3 regions of the Paenibacillus rhizoplanae genome follow, and region 2 is predicted to be linked to each of the others. Evidence: predicted binding sites of a transcription regulator. Region 2 holds the regulator's gene; each other region holds the start of a gene.
The links. The regulator Rex, encoded in region 2, represses fermentation and respiration genes when NADH is low (regulators of the CRP and FNR family bind a similar motif). The targets are predictions, from matches to a motif close to TTGTGAAATATTTCACAA.

Region 1: ACFSX3_RS07915 (cytochrome ubiquinol oxidase subunit I) is a predicted target of Rex. The motif match lies at 5,427-5,444, and genes of this name have one in related genera.
Region 3: ACFSX3_RS04720 (phosphoketolase family protein) is a predicted target of Rex. The motif match lies at 4,055-4,072, and genes of this name have one in related genera.

The regions. Positions count from the first base shown of each region.
Region 1 is NZ_JBHUKY010000019.1:53,331-60,607, reverse strand. Features, by position in the region: gene cydC (thiol reductant ABC exporter subunit CydC) at 1-1,142, opposite strand, end outside; gene cydD (thiol reductant ABC exporter subunit CydD) at 1,139-2,908, opposite strand; gene cydB (cytochrome d ubiquinol oxidase subunit II) at 2,908-3,921, opposite strand; gene ACFSX3_RS07915 (cytochrome ubiquinol oxidase subunit I) at 3,925-5,313, opposite strand; gene ACFSX3_RS07910 (cold-shock protein) at 5,543-5,773, opposite strand; gene ACFSX3_RS07905 (cold-shock protein) at 5,865-6,065, opposite strand; gene ACFSX3_RS07900 (S1C family serine protease) at 6,460-7,277, opposite strand, start outside.
Region 2 is NZ_JBHUKY010000020.1:79,027-86,303, forward strand. Features, by position in the region: gene dinG (ATP-dependent DNA helicase DinG) at 1-1,999, shown strand, start outside; gene ACFSX3_RS10140 (redox-sensing transcriptional repressor Rex) at 2,138-2,788, shown strand; gene ACFSX3_RS10145 (amidohydrolase) at 2,778-4,079, shown strand; gene ACFSX3_RS10150 (cell wall elongation regulator TseB-like domain-containing protein) at 4,109-4,630, shown strand; gene ACFSX3_RS10155 (aminoglycoside adenylyltransferase domain-containing protein) at 4,792-5,550, shown strand; gene ACFSX3_RS10160 (hypothetical protein) at 5,829-6,371, shown strand; gene ACFSX3_RS10165 (AAA family ATPase) at 6,364-7,277, shown strand, end outside.
Region 3 is NZ_JBHUKY010000012.1:46,050-53,326, reverse strand. Features, by position in the region: gene ACFSX3_RS04735 (S-layer homology domain-containing protein) at 1-1,855, shown strand, start outside; gene ACFSX3_RS04730 (response regulator) at 1,966-3,108, shown strand; gene ACFSX3_RS04725 (GntR family transcriptional regulator) at 3,202-3,924, shown strand; gene ACFSX3_RS04720 (phosphoketolase family protein) at 4,186-6,570, shown strand; gene ACFSX3_RS04715 (hypothetical protein) at 6,759-7,169, shown strand; gene ACFSX3_RS04710 (hypothetical protein) at 7,189-7,277, shown strand, end outside.

The DNA.
Region 1 (7,277 bases), on a different contig from region 2:
TTCCGCCCCTGCGGCAGCGTAAGGTCCAATTGCTGAACAGAGAAGTCGTCCCCTGCCGCATAGCGGTAGCCCGCCGACTTCAGTTCAATCTGAACCTGTCCGCTGGCCTTAGCAGCCTCAGCAGCAGCAGCGGCCTGAGCCGCAGCTTCGGCATTCCTGCCTTTTTCCGCCTCAGAGAGTACACCCTCCGCTGGAGGCTCCACGCCCTCCAGCCGCTCCAGTGAATTCCGGTATTGCGGAATTTTCTCCACAGCCTCGGATACGGGCAGGAAGGCATCCGCTACCGGGAAGACTACCAGCACGAACGCCGCAATCAGCGTTCCGGCAATCGCCCCCTCGGCATACTGCCCGGCCGCCCAGTATAACAGAGATAACACCGCCAGGCCGACAACAGCCTGCCCGATGAACATACGTAGCCGTGCCCAACTCCGCAGCGAACCGTCTACGCGGGCAACCGCCTGCTCGTCAGCCTCGTACGTATCGACGAACTGGCTCTGCCGCCCGCTGATTACCCAGTCGCTTAAGCCAAGCACAGCATCTGTCAGCTTTTGATACAGCCGATTGCGCTCCTGCTTCACCTGACGCTGACGCTTCTGGGTCAGCAGAAGAGAGATCAGCGGCAATACGACAACCAGTACCAGCATGTAGAGTCCCATAAGCAGAGCAAAGGCCACATCGAACGTCCCGAGCGCAATCATCGCCGCTGCATAGATCAAGAGCGCGATAATGCTCGGAAAGACGGTACGCAGATACACGTTCTGCAAATATTCGATATCATCGGCAAGCATACCAAGAATATCTCCGGTACGGAAGCGCGAGGACAGGAACAAGGCCTGCGGTTCCAGCATATGGTACAGCCGGACCCGCATCTTCGACAGAATGCGCAGAATCGTGTCGTGTCCCACGAGCCGCTCCACATAGTGGATAACAGCCCGGCTGGTCCCGAAGGTTCGCACACCGACAATGGGCACATAGATCATCAGTATATTTTCCGGCGGAATTGAGGCCTTCGAGATCAGGAAGCCTGAAGTATACATCAGCGAGGACGCAGAGAAGATAGTCAGAGCGCCCAGCAAGATGATTAACATGAACCGCCAGAAGTAGGCAGAGTAATAGGGAGCAAACCATCCTTCACGTTTCAATGGATTCCCTCCAATTGACTTTGAATAAGCTCATAATAAGCACCCTTCCGCGCAGTCAGCTCGTCGTGTGTGCCTATTTCAGCCACCCGTCCCTGCTGCATAACGACAATCAGATCCATGTCGATCATCCAGTGCAGGCGGTGTGTAGCCAGGAATACCAGCTTGTCCTCGAACAGCGGCAGCATCGTCTCCTTCAGCTCATATTCCGTCTCAATGTCCAGATGGGCCGTCGGCTCATCCAGCAGCATGATCGGGCGGCTGCTCAGCAGGGCGCGGGCCAAAGCCACACGCTGCTCCTGCCCGCCGCTGAGCGAGCGGCCGCCGCCGCCGATCATTTCGTTCAGACCTTCCGGCAGCGAGGATACCAGCTTCGATAAACCTGCCGACTCCAGCGCGGCAGCTACTGCTTCCTGGGAAGCCTCAGGATAATAGAACCGGACATTATCAGCCAGGGTGCCGCTGAAGATATACGGGCGCTGCGGAATATAAGCCGTCTGCTTCCGCCAACCCTCATCGGTCAGCGCACTAACACGGCTTCCATTAATCGTAAGGGTTCCGGAGGTTGGATGCAGGAATCCGCCCAGAATATCTACAAGCGTAGACTTGCCTGCCCCGCTCTCCCCGATAATTCCAATCTTGCGGTAACCGCTGAATTCAAGATTCACCGCTTCAAGTGAAGACACTCCGTCCGCTTCATACTTCACGCCAACCCCATCAAGCTTCAGACGGCCGTTATTGTTCCACGTGAAAAAGTCGCCAGACCAAGCTCCGCTCTGACCCGCCATCTCCTTCTGCCCACCCGGCTCCAGCAGCTTCGCCTGGACCGTCTCACGGTCAATGATGTCCTTCATCGCTTCACCGGCTTCCTTGCCGTCCAGTGTGGCATGGAAATCTGCACCCACCAGCCGCACCGGCAGGAAATATTCCGGCGCGAGAATCAGGATCGTAAGTCCGGTAACCAGCGTCATCTGCTCATTGACCAGACGCAGACCAAGGCTTACCGCTACCGAAGCGACAGACAGCATGGTGAAGAAGTCCAGTGCGAATGAAGACAGGAAGGCGACTCGCAGCGTACGCATAGTTGCTGAACGGTAGCGGTCACTGACCTTGGCAATACTCTCACTGTGGCTGCGGCTGCGTCCAAGAAATTTCAGCGTCTCCAGACCGCGCAGCGAATCCACGAAGTGATTCGATAAGGTACGGTAAGACTTCAGCTGACGGTCCATCTGCTTGCGGGCCGTCATCCCGATCAGGATCATGAATACAATAATGATCGGCATTGTTAAGGTAAGAATCACACCGCTGGACGTATCCAGGGTGAATACATAGACAAGCAGCAGAGCAGGCGTTACCGCCATACCGACCATTCGCGGAATAATTAGCTCCAGGTAAGTGCGGAACTTCGTTACTCCTTCAAGCACTAATGTGACCATATTTCCGGTCCCCCGGTCGCGAGCCAGCCGTGGTCCCAGCTGGAACAGCTTGTCCATCATCTGTCTCCGCATGCTGCTGCCGGTCGCTTCCGCGAAGCGGTACGCCACCCGGCTCATCAGCAGAGCGCAGGCATGGCGCACAAGAAACGCAAGAAGGAACAAGAGCGCTCTAGCCCCTTGTTCCTTCAGCGGTTCTCCCGCAAACAGCGCAGAGACAGCTTCTGCCAGCGACTTCGCCAGCAGAAGAATGGAGAAGCTTTCCACCAGGGTTAGGAAGCCAACCAGCAGAAAGACAGGCTTAACTCCTTTGTACCCAAGCAAATTTTTATCCATTAGTATTCAAGATGCTCCTTATCATGAACCCGTTTGTGGAAGATGAAATAACTCCAGATCTGATAGCCCAGCACGAACGGCAGCAGGGTCAGCGCTACAATAGTCATCACCTTCAGTGAATATTGACCGGAGGCAGCATTCGTAATCGTCAGGTTGAACGCCTGATCCAGCGAGCTGATCATAACCCGCGGGAACAGTCCGATGAAGATCGAAGCAACAGACAGCGCCATCACAGCCCCAGTCATCCCGAAGGCATAGCCGTCCTTCTTCTTGGTCATGAAATATCCGGCCAGCAGATACGCGGCTACACCCAGAATAACTACAATCCACAGCAACGTTCCGTGTTTATCGAAGATATCCGTCATAGTATATGTCATCACAACGAAGGCTACCAGCAGCGCCGCCAGTGGAATCAGCAGCTTCTGGGCCAGCTTACGCGCCCGTTCCTGCAGATCACCAAGCGTGCGGATCGTAGTGAACATCAGCCCGTGTACCAGACACAGCAGGACAACCGTAATCCCAGCAACCACCGTATAAGCATTGACGATATCGAAGAATCCGGCATACATCTGCATATCCTTGTCGATCGGCAAGCCTTTGATGAAGCTGGCGAATACTACGGCGAGCAGGAACGGCGGCAGGAAGCTGCCGAAGAAGATGCAGACATCCCACGTTTTTTGCCAAGCCTTGGAATCACGTTTGCCTCTGAACTCGAAGGCAACACCACGGGCGATTAACGCCAGCAGAGCAAATACAAACGGGATATAAAAGCCGCTGAACAGCGTAGCATACCAATGCGGGAAGGCCGCGAACATTGCGCCGGCACCCGTAATCAGCCATACCTCATTCGCATCCCAGAACGGCCCGATCGAATTGATCAGTATCCGGCGCTCTGTATCATTCTTGGCCAGAATCTGTGTCTCCATCCCTACGCCGAAGTCGAAGCCTTCCAGGAAGAAGAACCCGACGAACAGCACCGCAATCAGCAGAAACCATAATTCATTAAGTGACATTGGTTAGCCCTCCTTGTTATACGGATCGTGGGATTCACCATGTTCGTTATCCATAGCATAAGGACCTTTTTTGATCACTTTGACGAACAGGCCGACCAGCACTGCACCCAATATGGCATAGATTGCGTTAAAAGTAATCACCGAGAACAGCACCTGTCCGCTGGTAATATTAGGTGACACACTGTCTTCTGTAGTCATAAGTCCGAATACGGTCCATGGCTGACGCCCGATCTCTGTCATTATCCAGCCGGCCGTGTTGGCAATCGGCGGAAGCAGCAGTCCCCAGAACATGAAGCGCATGAACCAGGTATTGGGTCTGTCCATCTTTTTACGCCACATGAGGTAGATGGCATATACCCCAAACAGCATCATCAGCGTGCCGGCAGCAACCATGATCCGGAAGCTCCAGAAGGTTGTTTTGACCGGCGGAATATAATCTCCTGGTCCGTAGGCTACTTCATACTCCTTCTGCAGCTCCAGCATCCCCTTCACATCACCAGAGAATTTACTGTAGGACAGGAAGCTCAGCAGATACGGAACCTGAACTTCGTTGCTGTTGGTCTGATTCTTCACATCGATATTGGCAAACACCGTCCAAGGTGCCGGGTCGCCGCTCTCGCCCCACAAGGCTTCGGATGCGGCCATCTTCATCGGCTGTGTCTCTACAAGATATTGGGCCTGTGCATGTCCTGCGACCGCTACTCCGAAGGAAGAAATAACCCCTACGATCGCTGCAATCTCGAACGATTTCCGGAAAAAGGCGACGTCCTGCTTCTTCAGCAATTTGTAAGCACTGATCCCTGTCACCAGGAAGGCGCCTGTAGCGTAGGCGGCAAGCACTGTATGCGGAAATTCCACCAGCAGCTGGCCGTTCGTAATCAGCGCGAAGATGTCATTCATCTCAGCCCGCCCGTTATTCAATGCGAAGCCGACCGGATGCTGCATGAACGAGTTAGCCAGCAGAATCCAGAATGCCGACAGCATCGTCCCCAAGGCGACCAGCCAGATGGATAATAGATGAATCCGCTTGGATACCTTATCCCAGCCGAAGATCCAGATTCCGATGAACGTGGACTCCAGGAAGAAAGCCAGCAAAGCTTCAATCGCCAGCGGTGCCCCGAATACATCACCGACGAAGCGCGAGTAGTCCGACCAGTTCATACCGAACTGGAACTCCTGCAAGATCCCTGTCACTACGCCTACTGCGAAGTTAATCAGGAACAGCTTCCCCCAGAATTGCGCCATTCTTTTGTACTCTTCATTGCCCTTTCTTACGTACATGGTCTCCATAATAGCAATTATGAGCGCAAGTCCGATCGATACTGGCACAAAGAAATAATGAAAAATTGTCGTCGACGCAAATTGAATACGTGACAGCAGTACTGTATCCATATTTCTCCCCTTCCTTCTCCCCATTCGTTATGTCTATTTTGTCAAATTTCCGACGCCTTCAGTGTGATAATTATCACATTATACACCCTGTTTAGGCATGAAATTTAAAATATTTGTGACAAATATCACAATATTGCACATAGAAAGCAAAAAAAATAAGACGGTTTCACCGTCTTACATTTTCCAGCATGTATAGTATATAGTTGTCTTGGCTCATAAAGGCATTGGTCTAGGTAATCGAAGTACCCTTCTTAAGCGATTTGAGATCGCCATTTGAATTAAGCAATTGCGGCAGCATCTTCATGCTACGAACCATTGGGGAATGACAGAGACGGCAGGAAGGCGCATGTTCAAATGCGAAATTATCCCTCATCCATCCATTACACTCATCGTTGGTACATGCCCATATTGCGGTATTTTCTTCTGGTACTTCCTCCAAAGGCTTCTTCCGGTAGTTCATTGCCGTTCCTCCTTCCTTTATGTTGCAAGCCCAGTAACGATAAAAAAAGACCGTCCCAACTTTCACAAGCGGGGACGGTACCTTCTATTAATTACAGTTTTACAACGTTTTCGGCTTGTGGTCCGCGGTTGCCTTGAACAACGTTGAATTCAACGCGTTGGCCTTCGTCCAAAGTTTTGAAGCCGTCGCCAGTGATTGCGCTGAAGTGAACGAATACGTCGCTTCCGCCTTCAACTTCGATGAAACCGAATCCTTTTTCTGCGTTGAACCATTTAACTGTACCTGTTTGCATGTGTGTTACCTCCACAAATTTAAATTAATATGTTCTTTTTATCTTCAGACAAAGAAAAAATTCACACATTGAGAAAGGTTGTATCTTTGATTGACAGCCCTTTTCAATGCGAGAATTAGGTATCAATTGTATGAATAAATTCATGTTACCACACCTGAATGACAAAGGCAAGCTGTTCTATCCTAATTTCTCCGTTTTTCCCCTTATAAGGACCTCTTCCCAATGTAAGGGCTACCAGTTGGATCAAATAGTAATATTTATTCCCATTACTACCATTTACCCCATTTTTTCAGCCTTGAAACGACCCCGCCCTCTTCAATTTTTCTTGAAAAGGACAGTCGAACCGTTTCCGTAATCCTGACTGCATCCTTATTATATACGGCCATTTCCAATTTTATTCCTCAGGCTTCTCAAGAAGCTGGACCGTTGTCTGCTTCACTTCGCCATTGCGGTAAAAGGTAATCTTCAGCTTATCCCCGATCTTGGTATGATCGTACAGATATTTGCGAAGCGACAGCGTGGAAGTAATCGGCTTGTCATTGAACTTCGTGATCACATCGTTAAGCATCAGGCCTGCATCCTTCGCCGGTCCCACAGCATCCAGGACCACAACCCCATCGGTTACTACAGACGGAAGATTAAGCTCCTTGCGCTGATCATCAGCCAGCGGCACATACGGATTATTCAAATCAACTGAATATACCCCAAGATACGAACGGGCTATCCGGCCTTTGGAAGTCAGCTCATTGGCTGTACCCAACACATGGTTGGCGGGAATCGCAAAGCCCAGTCCCTCCACACCCGTATCGGAGATCTTCATCGTATTAATACCGATTACCTTACCGTTCAGATCCACCAGTGCGCCGCCGCTGTTGCCCTCATTAATGGCAGCGTCCGTCTGGATCACTTCCTGCTCCCAGTCGTACACGCCATCCTGGTTCAATGACACCGGTATCGTCCGCTCTGTATAGCTGACAATGCCGGAAGTCAACGTATCTCCAAGGCCCAGCGGGTTGCCGATGGCAATCACAGTCTCGCCCAGGCGCAGCTTGGAGGAATCCCCGATCTCAGCAATCCGGTCGATTCCCTTGCCGTCAATGGACAGCACAGCAATATCGCTCACCTTGTCAGCGCCTACCAGATCCGCCTTGTGTGTCTCACCGTCTACCGTAACCACTTCCAGCTTGCCGGCACCCTCAATGACATGATTAT
Region 2 (7,277 bases):
GGGAACAGGCACCGGCAAATCGCTGGGTTATCTGCTTCCGGCGATCTACCACAGTGTGAAGAGTGATCAGAAGGTGATGGTCAGCACCCATACCATTAACCTTCAGGACCAGCTGCGGGAGCGGGATATTCCGCTCTTAACCAGCGTTGTGCCGTTCCCGTTCAAGGCCTCCATCTTTAAGGGAAGAGGGCACTATTTGTGTCTGCGCAAGTTCGAACATAGAATGAACAAAAAGGACTTTACGAGTCCAAGGGAAGAAGCACTTACCGCTGCGCAAATGCTTGTCTGGCTAACCCAGACGACAACCGGGGATGATGAGGAGCTTAACTTAAGCGGACGGGGCGGCGATTTCTGGGAGACTGTAGCCAGTGATACCGACTCCTGCCTGGGACGCGCCTGTCCCTGGTTCCGCAAATGCTATTACCACCGGGCCAAGCATGAAGCGGGGATCTCCGATGTGGTGGTCACCAATCACTCCAAGCTGTTCGCAGATGTCAAAGCCGGGCATCAGCTTCTTCCGGCCTACGAGCATCTTGTCATTGACGAAGCTCATCATCTGGAGGATATTGCCGGCAAGCATCTTGGCATGCAGATGAAATATTTCACATTCGCCCATACCCTAACCCGTCTCTACAAAGATAGCCGGAGCGGGCAGCTGCCTGCCCTCCGCCAGAGCCTGCAGTCTTCCGGCAGTGAGCAGGCTTCCGAATGGAGCGGCGTAATTGACCAGATCTATCCCGATCTGCTGACAGTGAAGGAATCCTGGGATGCGCTCAGCGACAGGCTCTTTAGCCTGCTGCCCGAGCGCAGTGACGCCGGGGCCGGTGAAGCAGGCCAGCTCGTAGCACGCCTGCAGCCGGGCAAGAAGCCGAAGGATTGGGAGGAGCTGGCTGCCCTTGAGAATACACTGAACCTCAGTCTGAGCGATATCATCCGCAAGGGTGACAAGATGCTCAGTGAGATGCGTGACACGGACAGCCAGTCCTCCTCGGACAGTCTTGTGACGGATATAGGCGGCTTGTTCAAGGACCTGGCATCCATTAGAGAGCAGATTCGCTTCTTCATGAGCCTGAATGATGAGAATATTGTGTATTGGCTGGAGGGAAGCGGCAATTATAAGGGCAAGTCGCTGCAAATGTATGCCGTTCCCGTAGATGTCAGCACCCAGCTCAGGGAGCTGTTCTTCGACAAGAAGAAGAGCATTATCCTGACCTCGGCCACCTTATCGGTGGATAAATCCTTCCAGTTCATGATGGATAACCTGGGCCTTGGTGAGGCTGCGGAGCAAGGGCGTCTGATGACTGCGTTGCTTCCGTCGCCGTTCAAGTACCGTGAGCAGGCACTGCTGGTCATTCCCCGCGACTTCCCGAGCGTTAAGGGAAGTATAGGGGATGCCCGTTTCGTGGACACGTTAGTCCACTCCCTTGCTGAGACGGCTGTAGCTACACGGGGTCGGATGCTGGTGCTGTTCACCTCCTACAAAATGCTGCGCCAGGTCTATGACCCGCTGAAGGAGGCACTTGTCTCGCAGGATATCGCGGTGCTGGGACAAGGCGTGGAGGGCGGCAGCCGGAGCAAGCTGATCCGCCGCTTCCAGGACACCCCGGCCTCCGTCCTGCTCGGTACCAGCAGTTTCTGGGAAGGGGTCGATATTCCTGGAGAAGCATTGACCTGCCTGGCGATTGTCAGACTGCCGTTCCAGCCGCCGAATCACCCGCTGGCTGAGGCGAAGTCGGAGCTGCTTCAGGCACAGAAGAAGAACCCGTTCATGAAGCTGTCCGTGCCGCAGGCCGTTATCCGCTTCAAGCAGGGCTTCGGGCGGCTGGTCCGTACGGCGAAGGACCGGGGGATCGTGATTGTCTATGACACCAGAGTGATTGAATCATATTACGGGAAGTACTTCCTGTACTCGCTCCCCGGTCCCAAGATGGAGCATATGCTCACCGAGCAGATGGTTCCGAGAATCGCCGAATGGCTGGAAGACGGCGGGGTTTCCTAATTCATCCGCTATTGCTATTATTAATAAGTCATGATTAACCTGATGATCCGTTCCCGCCTCCTCTGCTACTCCGGCAGGCGGCGGGGTACGGTTGCTATAATTGTACGGGTCTAACAAAACTTTTAAGGAGGAGAATACATGAAATCGGATAAAATATCGGAGGCCGTCGTGCGCAGACTTCCAGTGTACCTGCGATTCCTGAACGATCTCCAAAAACGTGAAATCTCCACAGTCTCTTCTCAGGAGCTGGGCCAAAAGCTAGATCTGAACCCCGCCCAGATCCGCAAGGATCTGGCTTATTTCGGTGATTTCGGCAGAAAAGGCATCGGCTACGATGTGTCCTATCTGATTGAGAAGATTCGTCACATCCTGAAGCTTGACCAGCAAATTAATGTTGCACTGGTTGGAGCCGGTAATCTCGGTCATGCCTTGTCTAACTACAACGCTTACTTGAAGGATACGATGAAGATCACTGCCATCTTCGATGCCTATCCGCCGAAGGTGGGCCAGCAGATCAACTCGCTGGTTGTGCAGCCGATGGAGGAGCTAAGCAGTACAATCCGCTCACAGGGAATCCGGATCGGGATCATTACTGTGCCCGACAGCGAAGCCCAGAATGTAGCCGATATTCTTGTGGATTCCGGCATTGAGGCGATTCTGAACTTCGCACCGGTTATTCTCAAGACGCCTGCCAATATCCGGATTCACGCCGCTGATTTCACCACAGATCTGCAGAGCCTGGCCTATTATTTGCATGATGGAAAGGATGCGGCTGAAGATGAGCAGTAAGATCACGATAATCAAGAACGGGCACTTTCTGGTTCCGGGCAGCGATAAGCCAGTGCTGAGCGGGTATATGACCCTGGAGAATGATCTGATTACTTACATAGGTGAAGCTGAGCCGGCAGTGGAGGATGGCGCTCAGGTCGTAGACGGCAGCCGTCTGCTGTTCATGCCTGGTCTGGTCAATACCCATGGACATACTGCCATGTCACTGCTGCGCGGATACGGCGACGATATGGTGCTTCAGACTTGGCTGCAGGAGAAGATGTGGCCGATGGAAGAGAAATTCACTGGTGATGATGTATATTGGGGAACTTCTTTGTCCGTGCTGGAAATGCTGAAGGGCGGCACAACAACCTTCCTCGATATGTATGATCATATGGACCGGGTAGCGGAAGTGACCGAGCAGTCCGGTATTCGTGCTGTGCTGATGCGCGGCGTAATTGGGCTGTGCCCGGAAGAGGTACAGCAATCCAAGCTCGCTGAGGCGATTGCTTTTGCCCGTAACTGGCATGGCAAGGCTGACGGCAGAATTACGACCATGCTCTCGCCGCACGCCCCGTACACCTGTCCTCCAGAGTTTTTCATGAAGTTTGTGCAGGCTGCCCATGATCTGGATCTGCCGATGCATACCCATATGTCCGAGACGCGCCATGAAGTGGAGCAGAACGTGGCCGACTACGGCCTTCGTCCGGTCGCACATCTGGAGAAGCTGGGGATGTTTACCCGTCCTTCGCTTATTGCCCACGGGGTTCATCTGAACGATGAGGAGATCGGGATTCTGGCCCGCCATAACGTTGGCGTGTCGCATAACCCTGGCAGTAACCTGAAGCTGGCCAGCGGTGTTGCCCGTGTTCCGGAGCTGCTGAGAGCCGGGGTTAAGGTCTCCCTGGGTACGGACAGCGCGGCAAGCAACAACAATCTGGATATGTTCGAAGAGATGAGGCTGGCTGCGCTGATCCACAAGGGCGTAAGCGGTGATCCAACAGCGGTACCGGCTCCTGAGGCGCTTCTGATGGCTACGGAGTACGGAGCGCAGTCTATTTTCCTAAGCGGTGTAGGCCGCCTTGCAGCAGGGATGAAGGCCGACTTCATCGCGCTTGATATTGACCAGCCGCATATGCTGCCGCATACCGATCTGCTCTCCCATGCTGTATATTCGGCCAGCGCCAAGGATGTGGAGCATGTATGGGTGAACGGCCAGCAGGTTGTGAAGCATGGACAATGCCTGACACTTGATGAAGAAGCCATCCGCCGCAAAGCACAGGAGACGTTCGAGAGCCTGCTTAAACGGTAACTCAGGAGAACGGGAAAGGAAGCAGCGTGGTGAAGAAGAAGAGGAGAAAATGGATCTGGCTGGGGATTACCGTGGTGCTGCTCCTTCTGTTCGGACTAAGCCAGTTCTATGCCTACATTATGAAGGATCAGTGGAACGAGCGGAGTGAGGCCAAGGAGCTGGCCCAGGCGCGTGCCGGGCTAACAGAGGTTACCAAGGCCCAGAAATCCGTCTGGAATGAGAATGAGATCTACTGGGTGCTAACCGGCAAAAATGAAGCGGGTACCGAGCTGATGGTGTGGGTCCGTTATACCTTGGAGGGCAAGCCTGCCGGAGGCGACAACGGCCTGTATGCCGAAGAGCTGAGCAAAGGAACCTCAGAAGAGAAGATGCGCGGGATCATAACCGCCCAGCTGCCGGACATTACGATCGAACGGCTGCTGCCCGGTGTATATAACGGGGAATATGCCTGGCAGCTATTTTACAAAAAAGACGGGCGCTTCTATTATAACTTCTACCGTTTCAAGGATGGCAGCGCCATCGGTGAGGGGTACAGTCTGCCGAACCGTTAAGCTAAGCGCTCAGCGGCAGAATAAAAACGGGGGGACAGATTATCTGTTCCTCCGTTTTTTTATCCATCATGTTGAAAAGTTTGAGGTACATCAATTGATATACGGAGTGTATACCTCGTCTGCTAGCGCTAACCTACATATATGTTCAATCAAGGAGGATGATGAAATTGGAGATATTAGCATATTTGGATCAGGCGGTGGATTTGTTCAAGGAGGAGCTGGGGGATAATCTGTCGGGGGTTTACCTGCATGGCTCGCTGGCCATGGGCTGTTTTCAAGCGGATTCAAGCGATATTGATCTGCTGATCGTTATACAGGACAAGCTGTCCGCAGAAGCCAGTCTGAGACTTGCCGGGCGTATCGTAGCCTATCATGACAGTCTGCCGAATAAGCGCGGAATCGAACTGTCTATCGTCCTGAAGACATATCTGCGCAATTTTGTGTATCCTACGCCGTTTGAATTTCACTTTTCGGAAGCTCATTTAGAGCGGTATAGAACCGAGGAGAATTATCTGTGCGGCGGTTTTGAGGATGCTGATCTTGCGGCGCATTTTGCAGTGGTCTACCATCGCGGGTTTATCTTGTACGGGGAGCCGATCCGCGAGGCCTTTGCGCCGGTAGACCGCAGGTACTATCTGGATTCCATTGTCCGGGATGTCGAAGATGCGCCGCAGAATATTAATAAATCTCCGGTCTATTACACACTGAATCTATGCAGAGTGCTCTACTATTTGCAGGAGGATTATATCTCTTCCAAGAAGGAAGGCGGAGAGTGGGGACTGCAGCATTTGCCGGAACGCTTTCACGGGCTGCTCAGAAGATGCCTGGAAGAGTATAGAGGAGCGGTTAGCGACCAAGGCTATGACCTGGAGCTATTAACTGATTTTGCAGAATATATGACCGGTGAAATTAAGCGTTAGCCGGATGTAGTGTACGCCGGAATATGAATGTAGCAGCGGCATTTCAGGATCTGAATCTGAGCTGCCGTTTTTTCATTCCTCATGAAACATCCAGAAATTAGTATCAAAAATTTTAAATATATTCACAACTTTATGTAAAATCGTATATACACCTATGATATACTACTACTTGTATCAAGACATGCTTAAGAGCATGTCAGTCTCGGATGGGCGCTAGACACGCTGGCTGGTCTTTATTATAGAGTTAAGCTTGGTCATTATTGAGAGGAGGACGTTTCTTGAAACTTCGTCTTATGCCTGTGCTGCTAACGTCTCTGCTGTCTGCTGCATTATTGTTTGGTGGCTGGTATTCTTACCGTCAATTCGTGGTGCAGGAGCCGCTGCAAAAGCTGGTATCTTCCTACCAGGGAGTGAAGGATTCCCATATTACTATTAAACGCAATGAAGTCACTTTGAAACTGGATTTGCAGCCGGGCACGAAATTACGTGAGCTGGTGCAGTATGTATCGCGAGAAGGCAGCACCGCCATTGATGGCCGGACCCTGAAGCTGGATGTGGAGCAGAAACCAAGCGAGCTGCTGGACGAGTATTGGGATAAAGCAATGTTCTCTGTAGCAGAAGCAATGGAGAGCCGGAAGTATACATTGATCCCAGCGAAGCTGGACGGACTGAAGGAGCAGGACAGTAAGTACAGCGGAGTTACAGCTACCACAGAGATTGACGACAACAATGTGTATGTAAGCCTGAGCAACGGCACAGAGAGCAAATTTATCATTCTGCCGCGTGCAGCAGCGAAGATGGGAGTGTGGAACAATGCCTAAGTACTGGAAAGAGGTTGTAGCCGGTTTCATTCCGGTCATGCTGATTTTTATGGCTTTTGTCGGGATTAATATCTTCCCTGTAATCATAGCGCTAGGCATGGTTGCCGCACTCCTGTTCATAGCCCATGCCCGCGGTGGTTTGGCCGTCAATGCAGGTGCGGACAAGAAGCGTAAGAAGAATGGCCCCTCCAAGCTAACTTTTGAAGAGATCGGCGGACAGGACAATGCTAAGCAGGAGCTGCGTGAAGCGCTGGACTTCCTGATCCGGCATGAAGAGATCAGCAAGTTCGGGATTCGTCCGCTCAAAGGAATTCTGTTAACCGGCCCTCCGGGAACCGGGAAGACGCTGATGGCCAAGGCTGCGGCGCATTATACCGATTCTGTGTTTGTAGCTGCTTCGGGCAGTGAATTCGTTGAGATGTATGTCGGCGTCGGTGCCGGACGGGTACGCGATCTATTCAAGGATGCCCGCACACGCGCGCTCAAGGAGAATAAGCAAAGTGCCATTATTTTCATAGATGAGATCGACGTCATCGGCGGTAAACGCGAAGGCGGACAACAACGGGAATATGACCAGACACTTAATCAGCTGCTGACCGAGATGGACGGGATTTATAACAATGATACCCCGCGTATTCTGCTGGTAGCCGCAACGAACCGCAAAGAGATGCTGGACTCGGCATTGCTGCGTCCGGGCCGTTTTGACCGGCATATTCAGGTGGATATGCCTGACAAGAAAGGCCGCAAGTCGATTCTCGATCTCCATGCCAAGAACAAACCGCTGCACGAGACGGTGAGCTTGGATAAAATTGCCGAAGAAGCCTACGGCTTCTCAGGTGCACAGCTGGAGAGCGTGATGAATGAAGCGGCGATCTACATGATGCGTGAGAATCTGACCCAGGTGGA
Region 3 (7,277 bases), on a different contig from region 2:
GCTGCGCAAGGTTAGCTTGAACGGTGTAGAGGTTCCTGACGGAGACTGGAGCAAGCTGCCGCTTCAGGAAGGGCTGAACATCATCCAGGTAGATATTGTAGATGCGAAGCGTCCGGGCGTTAAGCTGGGGCAATACCAGATTCAGGTCATCCGCGCAAGCGGGAAGCTCGTATCGCTGGAGCCTTCGAGCGGCACACTGCAGCCTGAGTTCAAGCCTGAAACTGCAAGCTATGATGTATCCGTAGCGAACAGTGTATATGAAATGTCATTCAAGCCGGTTACACTTGATCCGGGTGCGGTGGTAACACTCAGCATTGCCGGTGAAGCTCCGGTAGAGGTTACGAACGGTCAATGGAGCAAAGCGCTCCCTCTAAAAGTAGGCAAGAATGAAGTTCTGGTTACCGTCAAGGATTCTGCTGGTAAAACGAACACTTATACGATAATCGTTACCAGACAAGAGCCTGTTTCGAGTGGCGGCGGAGGCTCCGCACCTGCTCCTGCTCCAGATACCACCAAAACCGAAGTCATTGAGGTAGATGTGGCTATCGGCGGAGCCAATGTGGCTGGCATCACGAAAGTGCCGGTCCAGCGGACGACTCATAGCAACGGAACGATAACGGATCTGGTCCGCTTTACCAAGGATAAGGCCGAAGAAGCAGTGAAGAAAGCAAAAGAGACGGGACAAAGCATCGCCCGTGTGGTCATTCCGGATCCGGCAGACAATGTCAGCGAAGTGAATGTCCAGATTCCGGCAGAGACTGCCAAATTGCTGAAAGAGAATGGCATTGTGCTTGAGATCTACACAGAGAACGCGATCATCCGTATCCCGAACGCTTCTCTGGAAGGAATCGGGCAGGATTTCTATTTCCGCCTAGTACCGGTAAGGAATGCAGCAGAGCGCAATGAGATTGAGAAGAGAGCCACGCTTGAGGCTGTAGTCCGTGAAGTGGCTAAGGACAATCGGATTGAAGTGGTCGCAAGACCGATGACCATCGAAACGAACCTGTCCAGCCGGGCGGTAACCCTGATCCTGCCGCTAAGAGATGTGAGGCTGCCTGCGAATGAAGCGGCGCGTAATGCATTCCTGGCACAGCTCGGTATTTTCATTGAACATACCGACAGCACGAAAGAGGTTGTCAAAGGCAAAGCGGTTACCTATAAAGAGGGACTGCTTGGACTGGAATTCTCGGTAAGCAAATTCAGTACCTTTACGATTATCAACTTCAATAATCAGTCGCCTGCTACACATGTATCCTATATCGTTGGCTTCCCGGATGGTCAATTCAAGCCGGACGATCGGGTAACGCGCTCGCAGATGGCACTCATGATTGCCCGGAATCTGGGCTATGATGCTAGTGCGGCTGTAGGCACTCCTCCCTTCCCGGATGTGGCTGTCCGCCATTATGCGGCAGCAGCCATTGCCTTCGTGAATGCACAGGGCGTGATGAAGGGTGATCCGGCCGGGAAATTCCGGGGGAATGCACCGATTACGAGAGCAGAGATGGCCGCTGCTGCTGCCAACTACCTGAAGCTTGCCGTACCGGCAGACGGAAAATCGGGCTTCAGCGATACAACTGGACACTGGGCTCAGGCGGTAATTGAAGCCAACGTGTCGGCAGGCCTGCTCAAGGGCTACCCGGATGGCAGCTTCAAGCCGAATGCTTATCTGACCCGTGCGGAAGCAGTAGTCATTGTTAATCAGATGTTTGACCGCGGCCCGCTCCATGGAGCAGATGCGGTGAAATTCCCGGATGTCTCCAAGAATCATTGGGCCTACCTGGATATCCAGGAGGCTATCATCGACCATCAGTACCGGATCGACAGTGAACAGAAGGAACAACGGGTTACAGAATAAATGAATAGGGGTTGGAGGAGAGATCATTTCTCCTCCAGCCCCTAAATCATTAAATTTGAAGTATAATGGTTATACAACCGTACCGATTTCCAGTTGCGAAGGAGATCCGAATGAAAGCAATCCTGATTGACGATGAAGAATTGGCACTAAAGGCTTTGGAACGCCAATTGCATGCGCTTGGGTGTTTCGAGATTATCGGCAAATATACCGATCCGCTGCAAGGGCAGCAAAAGGTAGAGGAGACCGAGACCGATATTGTGTTTCTCGATATTCATTTACCGGAGCTGAGCGGGATTGAGCTGGCGGAAAGGCTGCTGGAACGGAGACCCGATCTGCAGGTTGTATTCGTAACGGCATATGATAAGTATGCGATCAAGGCTTTTGAGCTGAATGCCCTGGATTATTTGCTTAAGCCGATTCATATGGACCGTCTGAAGCTTACAGTTCGGAGATTGAATGCTCAGCAGAAGCCTGGCCTGGCAGCCCGGGCAGCGTCAGCGCAGACAAGCTGGAGAATGCTGATGTTCGATGCCTTCCGGATCTACGAAGGGAGTCAGGAGCTTCCGTCACTGCAATGGAGAACGGCGAAGGCGCAGGAAATCTTCTTTTATCTGCTGCATCATCGCGGCAAAGTGGTCAGTAAAGCCACTCTGATTGAATTGCTGTGGGCTGATTTTGATCCGAACAGGGCCTATCCGCAGTTATATACCGCTGTGTATCATATCCGCAAAATGCTGGAGCCCTTCAGCAGAGAACGGATTCTTCTGCAAAATACGGCGGACGGCTATCTGCTCAAGCTGGATGGAATCTGCCTGGACATTGATGAGTTTGACGGCTTTATCCAAGCGGGGTTAGAGCTCTCGAACGAGACACTGCCCGAATATGAACGAATCCTGAAGCTGTTCAAGAGCGAATACCTGGATGGTTACGATTATGTGTGGGCGGAGCTTGAACGGCAGAGATTCCAGCTGCAGTGGATTCGGCTGAAGCTGAATCTGGTCCGCTGGTATAAGGGGAATGCAGAATATGAACAGGCCTTCAAGCACATTGAACAGGTCTGCACCCGCTATCCGTTAGAGGAGCAAGCGCAATTATTATACATGCAAATATCGGATAGAATGGGTTTTCATTTTCTGGTGCAAAGACAATATGTATTGCTGGAAACGGTTATGGAAGCTGAGGTTGCGGAGAAACCGAGCCGGGAAATTGTCAAATGGTATAGGGATTGGGACAACAAGCGTCAAAAAGGGTGAATCCGTGGATTCATCCTTTTTGCCCTATCTAAATTATGATATATTTAATCTTGAATGAACTGGTTCTGCAAAGACCCGACGAAGGAGCACCCCATGACCCAATTTGTCTACAAGCAGATTATTGCTGACCTCAAAACGAAGATCTTTGCCGGGCAGTACGCCGATATGAAGCTGCCGGATGAGCGCAGTCTCAGCGAGGCGTATCAGGTTAGCCGCAGTACCATTAAGCGTGCGCTGATGAAGATGGAGAGCTCGGGCATTATTTTCAAGAAACGCGGCTCCGGCACCTTCATCAATCCGTTATACATAAAGAACGATTCGATCTTCAATTATGAGGGCTCTAACCTGGGGGTGTCGGATAACTTCCAGATGCACGGCAAGAAGCCGGAGATCAAGGTACTGAGCTTCGAGGTCATCCGGCCCACGGAGGAGCTTCAGCGGGATTTGTTCCTGATGCCCCATGATTTCGTGTATAAGATCGTGCGTCTGCGCCTGTTTGAAGGTGCGCCCTTCATGATTGAGACGGGATATATTCCGATCAAAATTGTGCAAAATCTCGACCAGACGATTATCGAAGGGTCGATTTTTCATTATCTGGAGGAGTCGCGCAATCTGGCGGTGACCAAATCCTTTTTGTCTATTTTTGCCGAGCCTTCGCTGCCTGAAGATCAGGAGCTGCTGCACCTTAAGGAGAATGAACCCGTGGGAATTATGGAGGGGATCTTCTTCCTGGATAATGGCACGCCGTTTGAATTCTCGCATATGCGCTTCCATTACGAGTATCTGAAGTTTAACACGTTCGTATCTGTGCATTAACGGACATAACTGAGGTATAGCAGGCCGGGAGGAGTCCCGGTCTTTTTTGGCAACTTTTCAGATGACATATTAAACCAAAATTATAAAATTAAACATCTTTTTGTACGTGATTTGCAGAGAATTTCATACTATGTTCAAAATTTCACAATATTGGACCGTATTAATTCCTAAAAAGATTGAATTTCTGAAATGCCGATGTATGATGTAACTGTAGAAGTGATACATTCAATTTACAAAGAAAAAGATTAGGGAGTGGAAGACATGGGATTAACAATCGAACAGGTGGATTATTCCTCCAAAACGTATCTGGCAAAGCTTGACGCTTACTGGCGCGCAACGAACTACATCTCCGTAGGTCAGCTTTATTTGAAGGATAATCCGTTGTTAAGAGAACCGCTTAAGGATGCAGACGTCAAAGTGAAGCCGATCGGACACTGGGGTACCATCCCTGGGCAGAACTTTATCTATGCGCACCTGAACCGTGTAATCACAAAATATGATCTCAACATGTTCTACATCGAAGGACCGGGACATGGCGGTCAGGTGATGGTCTCGAACTCTTATCTGGACGGAAGCTACACTGAGATCTATCCGCAGATCACCCAGGACATCCCTGGACTGAAAAAGCTGTTCAAGCAGTTCTCCTTCCCTGGCGGTGTTGCCTCCCATGCTGCTCCTGAAACACCTGGATCCATTCATGAAGGCGGCGAGCTGGGTTACTCCCTGTCGCACAGCGTGGGTTCGATTCTCGATAACCCTGACCTGATCTCCGCAGTCGTTGTGGGTGACGGCGAAGCAGAGACCGGTCCTCTGGCCGCTTCCTGGCTGTCCAACCGGTTCATCAACCCGATTACAGATGGTGCCGTATTGCCGATTCTGCACTTGAACGGCTTCAAAATCAGCAACCCGACCATCCTGTCCCGGATGAGCAGAGAAGAATTGACCGCTTATTTCGCCGGAAACGGTTGGGAAGCATTCTTCGTGGAAGGTGAGGACCCGGATCTGATGCACCCGGAAATGGCGAAGGTGCTGGACACTATTGTAGAGAGAATTGCCGCAATTCAGAAGAATGCCCGCGAGAATAACGATACTACACGCCCTGTATGGCCGATGCTGGTCTTCCGCTCCCCTAAAGGCTGGACTGGTCCGAAATCCTGGGATGGCGTGCCGAACGAAGGCTCCTTCCGCGCGCATCAGGTGCCGATTCCGGTAGATCAGAAGAACATGAAGCATGCTCCGGCATTGCTTGAATGGCTGAACAGCTACAGACCTGAAGAACTGTTCGATGAGAACGGCCGCCTGAACGCAGATCTTGCTGAAATTCTGCCAACCGGCGACAGACGTATGGGAATGAACCCGGTAACCAATGCCGGCAAGCTGATTAAAGACCTGCACAAGCCGGATTTCCGTAACTACGCCCTGGATAATTCTGTTCCGGGTCAAGTGATTGCGCAGGATATGGCCGTACTGGGCAAATACCTGAAAGAGGTTGTAACCCTCAACGAAGAGAACCGCAACTTCCGAATCTTCGGACCGGATGAGACCATGTCTAACCGACTGGGACCAGTATTCGAAGTGACCAAGCGCCAATGGATGGATGCCATTCAGGAACCGCAGGATGAATTCCTCGCTCCATACGGCCGTGTCATTGACTCCCAGTTATCGGAGCATCAGGCAGAAGGGATTCTGGAAGGTTATGTTCTGACTGGCCGCCACGGATTCTTCGCCAGCTATGAAGCGTTCCTGCGCGTGGTCGATTCGATGATCACCCAGCACTTTAAATGGCTGCGCAAGGCGACAGATCAGAGCTGGAGAGAAGATATTCCTTCCCTGAATGTGATTGCTACATCTACCGTGTTCCAACAGGACCATAACGGCTATACCCACCAAGATCCGGGTCTGCTCGGCCATCTGGCTGACAAGAAGCCTGAATTCATCCGTGAGTATCTGCCATCCGATGCGAATAGCTTGCTTGCTGTCTTCGACACGATCCTGAATGACCGCCAGAAGATCAACCTGATCGTATCCTCCAAGCATCCGCGTCCGCAGTGGTTCTCGGCTGATGAAGCTCAAGAACTGGTAACTAAAGGCCTCAAGATCATTGACTGGGCCAGCACCGACAAAGGTGGAGAGCCGGATCTCGTTATCGCTTCTTCGGGTACTGAACCTACAATGGAAGCCTTGGCTGCCATCTCGATCCTGCATGAGAAGCTGCCTGAGCTGAAGATCCGTTACATCAACGTGGTAGATCTGCTGAAGCTGAGAAGCCAGAAGCTCGATCCGCGCGGCTTGTCTGACGAGGAGTTTGATCAATTTTTCACAAAAGATAAACCGGTCATCTTCGCCTTCCACGGGTATGAAGGCCTGATCAAAGACCTGTTCTTCGACCGCCACAACCACAACCTGCATGTGCACGGCTACCGCGAGAATGGCGATATCACTACACCGTTCGATATGCGCGTACTCAACCAGATGGACCGCTTCGACCTTACAAAGGAAGCTGTGCTGAGCCTGCCGGAAGCAAGCAAATACCAGGCTATCGCTGACGAGATGGACGCCATCGTGCAGAAGCATCACGCATACATCCGCGAAGAAGGCATCGATCTTCCAGAGGTTGAGAACTGGGTATGGAAGGCTTTGAACTAGGCTTTAGATAATAGTGATATAGTAGGTTTCAATCAAGGAGTGCTCCGGGGTCAGGTAATGGCTACGGGGCGCTCCTTTTGTTGTAGAATGATTGGAACCTTTGGCGAATGAAGGATTTCCCGCAGTTTTTAGTTTATACTTGTGAAAAGAAAGACTATCACTTTATTGAAGTGTTCAGGAGGCTGACGATGATGGATATTAACAAGTTCATAGCCCCTCCTCTCCAGTTCGAGGTGCTGGAGCATGACCGTGTCATTGCTAAGGTTAAACTCCACTATATGAACCAGACTGTGGAAGTATGGCAAGATGATACGGTGGAGCCGGTATTCTTGCCTTTTCCAGGAAAATCAAAGGTACTTGTGAGCGATGTGCTCGACTATTTCGAATCCCGCTGTGTACCGCGCACCCGGCACCATATTGATAAAATCCTACAATCCATGGGACTGCAGGAATATGTTCCTACCGATATCGTGAAAAAGACACATGGCGTTCTATATGATGATTATGTCTGGATTAGATTCGCTGGTGAGGAGCTGAATTGTACGGATGTCCATCCCCGTTATGCAAGTGAACAAGGAATCTCGTCGGACCTTTATTAGTAGCAGTAAGGGCGATCAAATGAAATGGAAAATGGGAAACGTATGGGCAAAGGCCAATAAGTTTGGCTACGAGGGCTTAGCGGAATGGGCTTCGTACGAAATTATTAA